DNA from 2 places in the Streptomyces sp. NPDC027663 genome. Region 1 is predicted to be linked to the other one. Evidence: riboswitches for the same ligand, from Rfam matches in the RefSeq annotation. Region 1 holds a riboswitch; the other holds the start of a gene.
The links. A riboswitch is a leader RNA that binds a small molecule or an ion and turns the genes downstream of it on or off. The one in region 1 is predicted to bind cyclic di-AMP.
Positions count from the first base shown of each region.

Region 2: linked by a shared signal. The riboswitch ahead of ACZ4SF_RS07850 (C40 family peptidase) and the one ahead of ACZ4SF_RS08705 (transglycosylase SLT domain-containing protein) in region 1 are both predicted to bind cyclic di-AMP.

Region 1 covers NZ_JBVHSK010000002.1:834,552-838,833, reverse strand. Annotated here, with positions in the region: gene ACZ4SF_RS08710 (HAD family hydrolase) at 170-982, shown strand; gene ACZ4SF_RS08705 (transglycosylase SLT domain-containing protein) at 1,016-1,498, opposite strand; cyclic di-AMP (ydaO/yuaA leader) riboswitch at 1,503-1,680, opposite strand; gene ACZ4SF_RS08700 (polyprenyl synthetase family protein) at 2,268-3,278, shown strand; gene ACZ4SF_RS08695 (LolA family protein) at 3,525-4,282, shown strand, end outside.
Region 2 covers NZ_JBVHSK010000002.1:662,100-666,381, reverse strand. Annotated here, with positions in the region: gene ACZ4SF_RS07855 (hypothetical protein) at 242-595, shown strand; gene ACZ4SF_RS07850 (C40 family peptidase) at 662-1,996, opposite strand; cyclic di-AMP (ydaO/yuaA leader) riboswitch at 2,005-2,158, opposite strand; gene pcrA (DNA helicase PcrA) at 2,435-4,282, shown strand, end outside.

The DNA of each region.
Region 1 (4,282 bases):
CTCCTGTAGAGGAGCCCGCGAGTACCACCTGGGACTGATCGTCCAAGGCCCGGCTCCGGCCGGTCGTCCGGAACTGACCAGCCGGAACAGGACAGTTGGGGCCGGTCAGCACGTAAGTGCGTGCAACGACGGGTGAGTCGGCGGGGCGCGGTGTCCGTATTCTCTGATCATGGCACCCACCCCCGCACATGCCCTGATCGCCACCGACCTGGACGGGACGCTGCTGCGCGGCGACGACACGGTCTCGGACCGCTCGCTCGCCGCGCTCGCGCGGGTGGTGCGGGCCGGTGCCCGGCATCTGGTGGTCACCGGCCGCCCGGCCCCGCGGGTGCGGCCGCTGCTCGCGGACCTCGGCTGCACGGGGCTCGCGGTGTGCGGGCAGGGTGCGCAGGTCTACGACGCCCGGACCAACCGTCTGCTGTGGTCGGTGCGGCTGGACCGGGAGCTGGCCGAGACCGCGCTCGGCAAGATCGAGGCGGAGGTGGGGCAGGTCTACGCGGCGGTCGACCAGGACGGCGTGGACGGCCTGACGCTCATCGAGCCGGGCTACCGGATGCCCCATCCGACGCTTCCCGCGCTGCGGGTCGGCCGACGGGACGACCTGTGGTGCGAGCCCATCAGCAAGGTGCTGTTGCGGCACCCCGGCCTGTCGGACGACGAGTTGGCGGCCGTGGCGCGGTCGGTGGTGGGCTCGCTGGCGACGGTCACCATGTCGGGGCCGGGGACCGTGGAACTCCAGCCGAGCGGGGTGACCAAGGCCACGGGCCTGGCGCTGGCCGCCGAGCGGCTGGGCATCCATCCCGAACGGGCCCTCGCCTTCGGCGACATGCCCAACGACATCCCGATGTTCGACTGGGCCGGACACGGCGTCGCCATGGCCAACGGGCACGTCGAACTCAAGGCGGTCGCCGACGAGGTCACCTTGTCGAACGAGGACGACGGCGTCGCCGTCGTCCTCGAAAGACTGTTCCCGACCGACTGACCGGGATATCAGTAACGCCCGCTGCGGGTCCGGTCAGTAGGCGCCGAACACGTTGTCGATCGAGCCGTACCGGTCGGCCGCGTAGTTGCAGGCGGCGGTGATGTTCGCGACCGGGTCGTAGATGTCGAACGACGTACCGGCCACGTGGTAGGCGTTGAACGTCGGGTCGATGACCTGGAGCAGACCCTTGGAGGGGATGCCCTTGGCCGCGTTGGAGTCCCAGAGGTTGATGGCCGCGGGGTTGCCCGAGGACTCCCGGATGATGTTGCGGTAGATGCCGTTGTAGGTGCCCGGGATGCCCTTCTCGGCCATGATCGCGAGCGACTCGCGGATCCAGCCGTCGAGGTTGTTCGGGTAGCCGGCGAGGGTGGTGGAGGCCGTCGTGGTGTCGGCCGCCGAGGCGCTGGTCGCGCCGATGACCGGCAGGGCGAGTACGGCGGCGCCGGTGCCGATGGCGGCGAAGGCGCGCAGGAGGCGGCTGTTCCGGGTACGGCAGGGCTGAGCGGCAGCGGGCATGGGGGGTTCCTCTCCGGCGCCTGCGAGGTGAGCTGTCGGGTTCGGGCGGGGAGGTGCCCGGCCGTGCCGGGGGAAGGCACGACTTAACCCCTGGCCGTTCCGATCGGCGTGTGCCGTTCGGGTTGGCGGCTTACCTGGTTCCCCCGCTCCTGCCGTACGAATGAGTTCGTCGATGGGTTACGCGGGCGGCGGCAGGATTCGGCGTCCGCCCGACGGCCCGGAACGTATGCGAGAGCACATGTCGGGAACAAGTACTGGATTCGTACAACGTGCCATTTGACCTTGATCTACGCCGTTTGGGCTGCTTGATCCTTTGCGGTTGCCAATCCTCAACTCGCCAGCAGGAGAAGGGCTCGACGGGGTCCGGGCGGACAGGGTGGGCCGGAGGGGCGCGTGACCCAATTCACGAAATAGCAAATTACTTCAAATCAGACATGAGGGATTCGGGGGATTCAGGCCTGAAGTCGGGCTCGTGGTGGAACCTCGGATGAGGTACGCCTCGTTGTCGTACCGAGAGATGGCCGAAAGGAGGCGTTAGGAGAGGCTTCCAGGTCACGACATGGCGCAAGAATTACGGTTAAGTCAATAAATGTCCGTTCTTACCATCTGATCGCAACTATGCCCGGCCGTGCGTCGATACCGCCCAGGCTGGACCGGTGGGCGCTATCGGTGATCGAAAGAGGACCGGATACGCTGACTTGAGTGAGGGCAGCGACCTATCGACAAACCGTGTAATCGCCAGCAGACACCAGCAGACAGGAGACCCCTCGTGACCGTCGTCGGGCCGTTCGGGCTGAGCGTGCGGGACCAGGCTCTGGAAGCCGATGTCCAGGCCGGATTGACGGCTGTCGAGGAAGGCTTGCTCGAGGCCACCAAGAGCGAGGTCCCGTTCATCACGGAGGCCGCGCAGCACCTCGTACGGGCCGGCGGGAAGAGGTTCCGGCCGCTGCTCGTGATGCTCGCGGCCCAGTTCGGCGACCCCTACGCCCCGGGCGTCGTGCCGTCGGCCGTGGTCGTGGAGCTGACACATCTGGCCACGCTGTACCACGACGACGTCATGGACGAAGCCGCCGTACGGCGCGGGGTGGAGAGCGCCAACACGCGCTGGGGCAACTCCGTCGCGGTCCTCACCGGCGATTTCCTCTTCGCCCGCGCCTCCCAGATCCTCGCCGACCTCGGCCCCGAGGCGGTCCGGGTGCAGGCCCTCGCGTTCGAACGGCTGGTGACCGGCCAGATCCTGGAGACCGCGGGTCCCACGGACGGCCGTGACCCGGTCGAGCACTACCTGGACGTGCTCGGCGGCAAGACGGGCTCCCTGGTGGCGGTGTCCTGCCGGTTCGGCGCGATGATGTCCGGCGCCGACGAGACGGTGGTCGACGTGCTCACCCAGTACGGGGAGCGGCTCGGGGTCGCCTTCCAGCTCGCCGACGACGTCCTGGACATCGCCTCCGACTCCCACGAGTCCGGCAAGACCCCGGGCACCGACCTGCGCGAGGGCATCCCCACCCTCCCCGTGCTCCGGCTGCGCGAGCAGGCCGCCCGCCTCGGACTGCCCGCGGACGTCGCACTGTGCGAGCTGCTGGACTCCGACCTCAGCGACGACACCCGGCACGCCGAGGCACTGGCCGCGCTGCGCGCGCACCCCGCCCTGGAGCAGGCCCGTCGGGACACCGTGCGGTACGCGGAGGAGGCGCGGGCCGCGCTGGCCCCGCTGCGGGAGTGCGATGCCAAGGCGGCGCTCATGGAGCTGTGCGACGCGGTGGTGCACCGGGCCGGCTGACCAGGCCGGTCACCCGTACGGGCGGCGCTCTCCGGCACGACCCCTACGGGTCGGGGGAGACGCCGCCTTCGTGTGTCATACCGCAGGCGTACATGCAGTTGGCTCCGAGGTCTGACGCTTCTTCACGGCTGATTTGGTGAGATGGAAACCACGGAAATCACCACTCCTCACCGATTCGGGTGAGAATGGCGGCTCAGGTGTACCAGCGTGAGGACAGCCGCCGCCGACGACGGAGGTAAGGCACACATGGCACCGTACGAATCCGACGACGCAGTGGGCGCCGCGCGAGAGGACGCCGCGCGGGACGCTGCCCCGCGCTCCGGCCGGCGCGCGGCCGCCCGGTACGCCGTACCGGTCGCGGTGGTGGGGGTGGCGGCGGCCACGATCGGGCTGGTCCCGGCGCTCGCCGACTCCGGTGACCCCGACCTGCCGAAGATCAGCGCACAGCAGCTCATCGAGAAGATCGCCAAGTCGGACGTGCAGCAGCTGTCCGGCACCGTGAAGATCAGCACCGACCTCGGCCTGCCGGACCTCGGCGGCCTGGAGAACAGCCTGGCGTCCGGGGCGGCCCAGGGCGACGACGGCTCCTCCGCGGACCCGACGTCCAAGCTTACCGAGCTGGTCTCCGGCACCCACACCCTGCGCGTCGCCACCGACGGCCCGGACCGGCAGAAACTGTCGCTCCTGGAGAGCGGCGCGGAGTACAGCCTGATCCACAACGGCAAGGACGTCTGGGGCTACGACAGCAAGAGCAACGAGGTCTACCACGGAACCGCGGCCGCCTCCGGCAAGGACCACCAGGCCGAGCCGCCGGCCACGCCCGAGGACTTCGCCGACGAGGCCCTGAAGTCGGTGGACGACACCACGTCCGTCACCGTCGACGGCACCGCCCAGGTCGCCGGGCGCGACGCCTACAAGCTGCTGATCAAGCCCAGGCAGTCCGGCACCACGGTCGGTGCGATCAGCATCGCCGTGGACGCGAAGACCGGCATGCCGCTGAAGTT
Region 2 (4,282 bases), 170 kb from region 1:
CGCTGTCCGAAATTGGTTACGACAGGTCATGGTGTGACCGTAAGTGATCCCTCCGTAGGGCCCGAGTCGTCTTCTTCACGCAGCGTGATGATCGAGCCGCGGAAAGCGGACCAGGCGGGGGTGATCGGGTGCTATGGAGCGCATATATGCAAGGTCTGCCGAGCGTTTTCGCGCCGCCGCCGCCCCTGAGGGCGGGCCCGGTGCGGGGAGCCGTGGCGCCCCCTGGCTAGGCTCCGGCCCCATGGACGTACTCATCCATCTCTTCGTCGGCCTGCACATCGTCGGTATCGCCGCGCTGCTCGGCGGCTTCCTCACCCAGATGAAGGCGATGGGCCAGGGCACGGCCCGGTTCGTGCCCGGGATGCTGCACGGCGCGCTGACCATGCTGGTCACCGGCGTGGCGCTCGTCGGCCTCAATCAGGCCGACGACCACCACGTCAACAACATCAAGATCGGCGTGAAGCTGGCTCTGCTGATCGTGATCCTCGCGCTGGTCTACGTGAAGCGCGACGAGGAGCGGATCGACAAGGGCCTCTTCGGGCTCGTCGGCCTGCTGACCACGGCGAACATCTTCATCGCCGTCCTCTGGACCTGATCTCCGGCCGGACCTGATCTCCGGTCGAACCTGATCTCCCGGGCGGGCGATCTCGGGGCGGCGGGATCAGCCCGGCCGCACCACGCAGCGCACGGCCGACCCGTCGGTGCGGGAGACCGGTTCCTCACGCACGTACGCGCCCGGCCTGGGAGCGTGGATCATCATGCCGTCGCCCGTGCACAGCCCTACATGGTCTGCGTCGTCGTGGAAGAACACGAGGTCGCCGGGGCGCGCCTCGGCAGGCGGGACCGTGGTTCCTGCTTCGGCCTGATCGCGGGCGCTGCGCGGAAGGGTGACACCGGCCGACTTCCAGGCGGCCTGGGTCAGCCCCGAGCAGTCGTAGGAACCGGGGCCGGCGGCGCCCCACACGCACGGCTTGCCGAGCTGCTCCCGGGCGAAGGCGACGGCTTTCCGGGCCTTGGTCGTCGTGTCCGTGCCGGATGTGACCGTCGCAACGGACGCGATCGACGCGGATGTGACCGGAGCGGACGTGATCGACGGGGATGTGACCGACGCGACGGACGTCACCGGTGCGGTGGATGTGACTGAGGCGCCATACATGTCAGGTGCGACAGGTGCGACAGGTGCGACAGACGCGCTAGGTGCGGCAGGCGTGACGGACTGCGCGGCGCTCTGCGCGGTCCGCTGCGACAGCAGCACGCGCGCGTGGGCGAGCTTTTTCTGCACCGCCGCCTTGGCGGTCTTCGGGTCCCTCGCGGCGGCCTCCGGCACGCTGTCCGCGGGCGGGACGACGGCCCTCTCCTGGGCGGACGGCAGGAGGGACGCGTTCCGGACGGACGCGGCGACGGCCGCCTTCCGCGCGGACGGTACCGCCTCCATGCCTCGTGCGGGCGTTACGGCGCCCCTGCCCTGTGCGGGCGTTACGGCGTCCCTGCCTCGTGCGGGCGGTACGGCATCCACACTCCGTCTCGGGGGTGCGACGCTCGTGCCCCGGGCGGGCGTCGCCGCGGCTGTGTCCCGGGCCCCCTCGGGGCCGCGCTGGGCCGGAACGGCGCGGGGCTGGGCCGCGGCGCGGCGGGCCACCTCGTCCCGGAGCCGCTGAAGACTGTCGCCGTGTCGCCGGGGTGCGTCCGCGGGACGCTCCTCGGCCCCGGCGGCGGACCGCTCCCTGCTTGCGGCGGCGGAACGCTCCCTGGCGGTGCCGGCGAAACGCTCCCTGGTCGTGCCGGACGTCTCGGTCGCCGATTCCGCCCGGCGGTACAGATCGTCGATCTTCCGCTCGATCTCCTCCGGGCTCGGCCTGCCGTGACCGGTTTCGGGAGCGGCCTGCGCGGACTGGGAGAGGACGGCCACGGAGGTGAGGGCGGCGGTGGCGAGAGCGGGGGTGCGAATGCCCGTCCCCGGGGTTCCGCCGGGGCGCGGCTTGCGGTGCGACGCCAAGGGAGGCGACTCCTTCCTTGCTGCCGCCTACCGGGTTAGCTGTCGGGTTCGGGCGGACGGAAGGGTTGCCCTACGGCGTCGTCCCGGGCGGGAGTCGGCCGATTCACCCCAGGATCGGTGGGTCCCCGGCTCCGGGCACCACGCAGAGGGCGCACCGGACTCGGCGGAGGCCGCGCGGCCCGGCGACGTTCGCCGGAGAGGGGTCGTGCGGCCTGACGGCAACCTAGCCAACTGGTGTGTCTTCTGTGAAGGTTGGTGTGCGGTTTGTCCGATACATTTCCGTGACCTGATGGCTGGTTCACGCCCGCGTGACCAGGCGCTTCCGTTGTGTGAGCGGTCGGCGGACGCTTTCGACGCGAAGAGCGACCGCTCACCACGCGGGCCATGTTCCGGGGACGGCAACCGGTTGTCGGTGGGGCGGCCTAGACTCGTAGAGCGATGAGCAGCCTCTTTGACGACAGCTTCCTGGCGGACCTCCAGCCCCCTCGCGGGCACGAGGAGGAGCAGCCGCCACCCGAGGACGATCACGCTCCGGAGCCGCTTCCGGACGATCTGTTCGGCGGGAAGTTCGATGTGCCGCCGGACCGTGACGCGTACTACCGCGACGGCGCCCCGCGCCCCGTGATCGACGCGGCGGCGCTCCTGGAGGGACTGAACGACAACCAGCGCGCCGCGGTCGTGCACGCCGGTTCGCCGCTGCTCATCGTCGCCGGCGCCGGCTCCGGCAAGACCCGTGTGCTCACCCACCGCATCGCCCACCTACTCGCCGAGCGGAACGTGCACCCGGGCCAGATCCTCGCGATCACCTTCACCAACAAGGCCGCGGGCGAGATGAAGGAGCGCGTGGAGCAGCTCGTCGGCCCGCGCGCGAACGCGATGTGGGTGATGACCTTCCACAGCGCGTGCGTGCGGATCCTGCGCCGCGAGTCGAAGAAGCTGGGCTTCACGTCGTCGTTCTCGATCTACGACGCCGCCGACAGCAAGCGCCTGATGGCCCTCGTCTGCCGCGACCTGGACCTGGATCCCAAGCGCTTCCCGCCCAAGTCCTTCAGCGCCAAGATCAGCAACCTCAAGAACGAGCTGATCGACGAGGAGGACTTCGCCGCGCAGGCCACCGACGGCTTCGAGAAGACGCTGGCGCAGGCCTACGCCCTGTACCAGTCGCGGTTGCGCGAGGCGAACGCGCTGGACTTCGACGACCTGATCATGACGACGGTCAACCTGCTGCGCGCCTTCCCGGACGTCGCCGAGCACTACCGGCGCCGCTTCCGGCACGTCCTGGTCGACGAGTACCAGGACACCAACCACGCCCAGTACGCCCTCGTCCGCGAGCTGGTCGGGACGGGCGAGCGCGCCGGCGAGGCCGACACCCCGCCCGGCGAGTACGACGTCCCGCCCGCCGAACTGTGCGTGGTCGGTGACGCGGACCAGTCGATCTACGCCTTCCGGGGCGCGACGATCCGCAACATCCTCCAGTTCGAGGAGGACTACCCGAACGCGACGACGATCCTGCTGGAGCAGAACTACCGCTCCACGCAGACCATCCTGTCCGCCGCCAACGCGGTCATCGAGCGCAACGAGTCCCGCCGCCCGAAGAACCTGTGGACCAACGCCGGGCAGGGCGCACGGATCACCGGTTACGTCGCCGACACCGAGCACGACGAGGCCCAGTTCGTCGCCGACGAGATAGACCGCCTCACGGACGCGCGCGAGGCGAAGGCCGGGGACGTCGCCGTCTTCTACCGCACCAACGCCCAGTCCCGTGTCTTCGAAGAGGTCTTCATCCGCGTCGGCCTGCCCTACAAGGTCGTCGGCGGCGTCCGCTTCTACGAGCGCAAAGAGGTCCGGGACGTCCTGGCCTATCTGCGCGTCCTCGCCAACCCCGAGGACTCGGTGCCGCTGCGCCGCATCCTCAACGTGCCCAAGCGGGGCATCGGCGAGCGCGCGGAGGCGATGATCGATGCCCTCGCCCAGCGCGAGAAGATCAGCTTCCCGCAGGCTCTGAAGCGCGTGGACGAGGCGTACGGCATGGCCGCGCGCTCCACCAACGCGGTCAAGCGGTTCAACACGCTGATGGAGGACCTGCGCACGATCGTGGAGTCCGGCGCCGGCCCCGCGACCGTCCTGGAGGCGATCCTCGAGCGCACGGGCTATCTGGCCGAGCTGCAGGCCTCCACCGACCCGCAGGACGAGACCCGCATCGAGAACCTCCAGGAACTCGCCGCCGTGGCTCTGGAGTTCGAGCAGGAGCGCGGTGAGGGAGCCGGGACACCGGGGGCTGCCGCC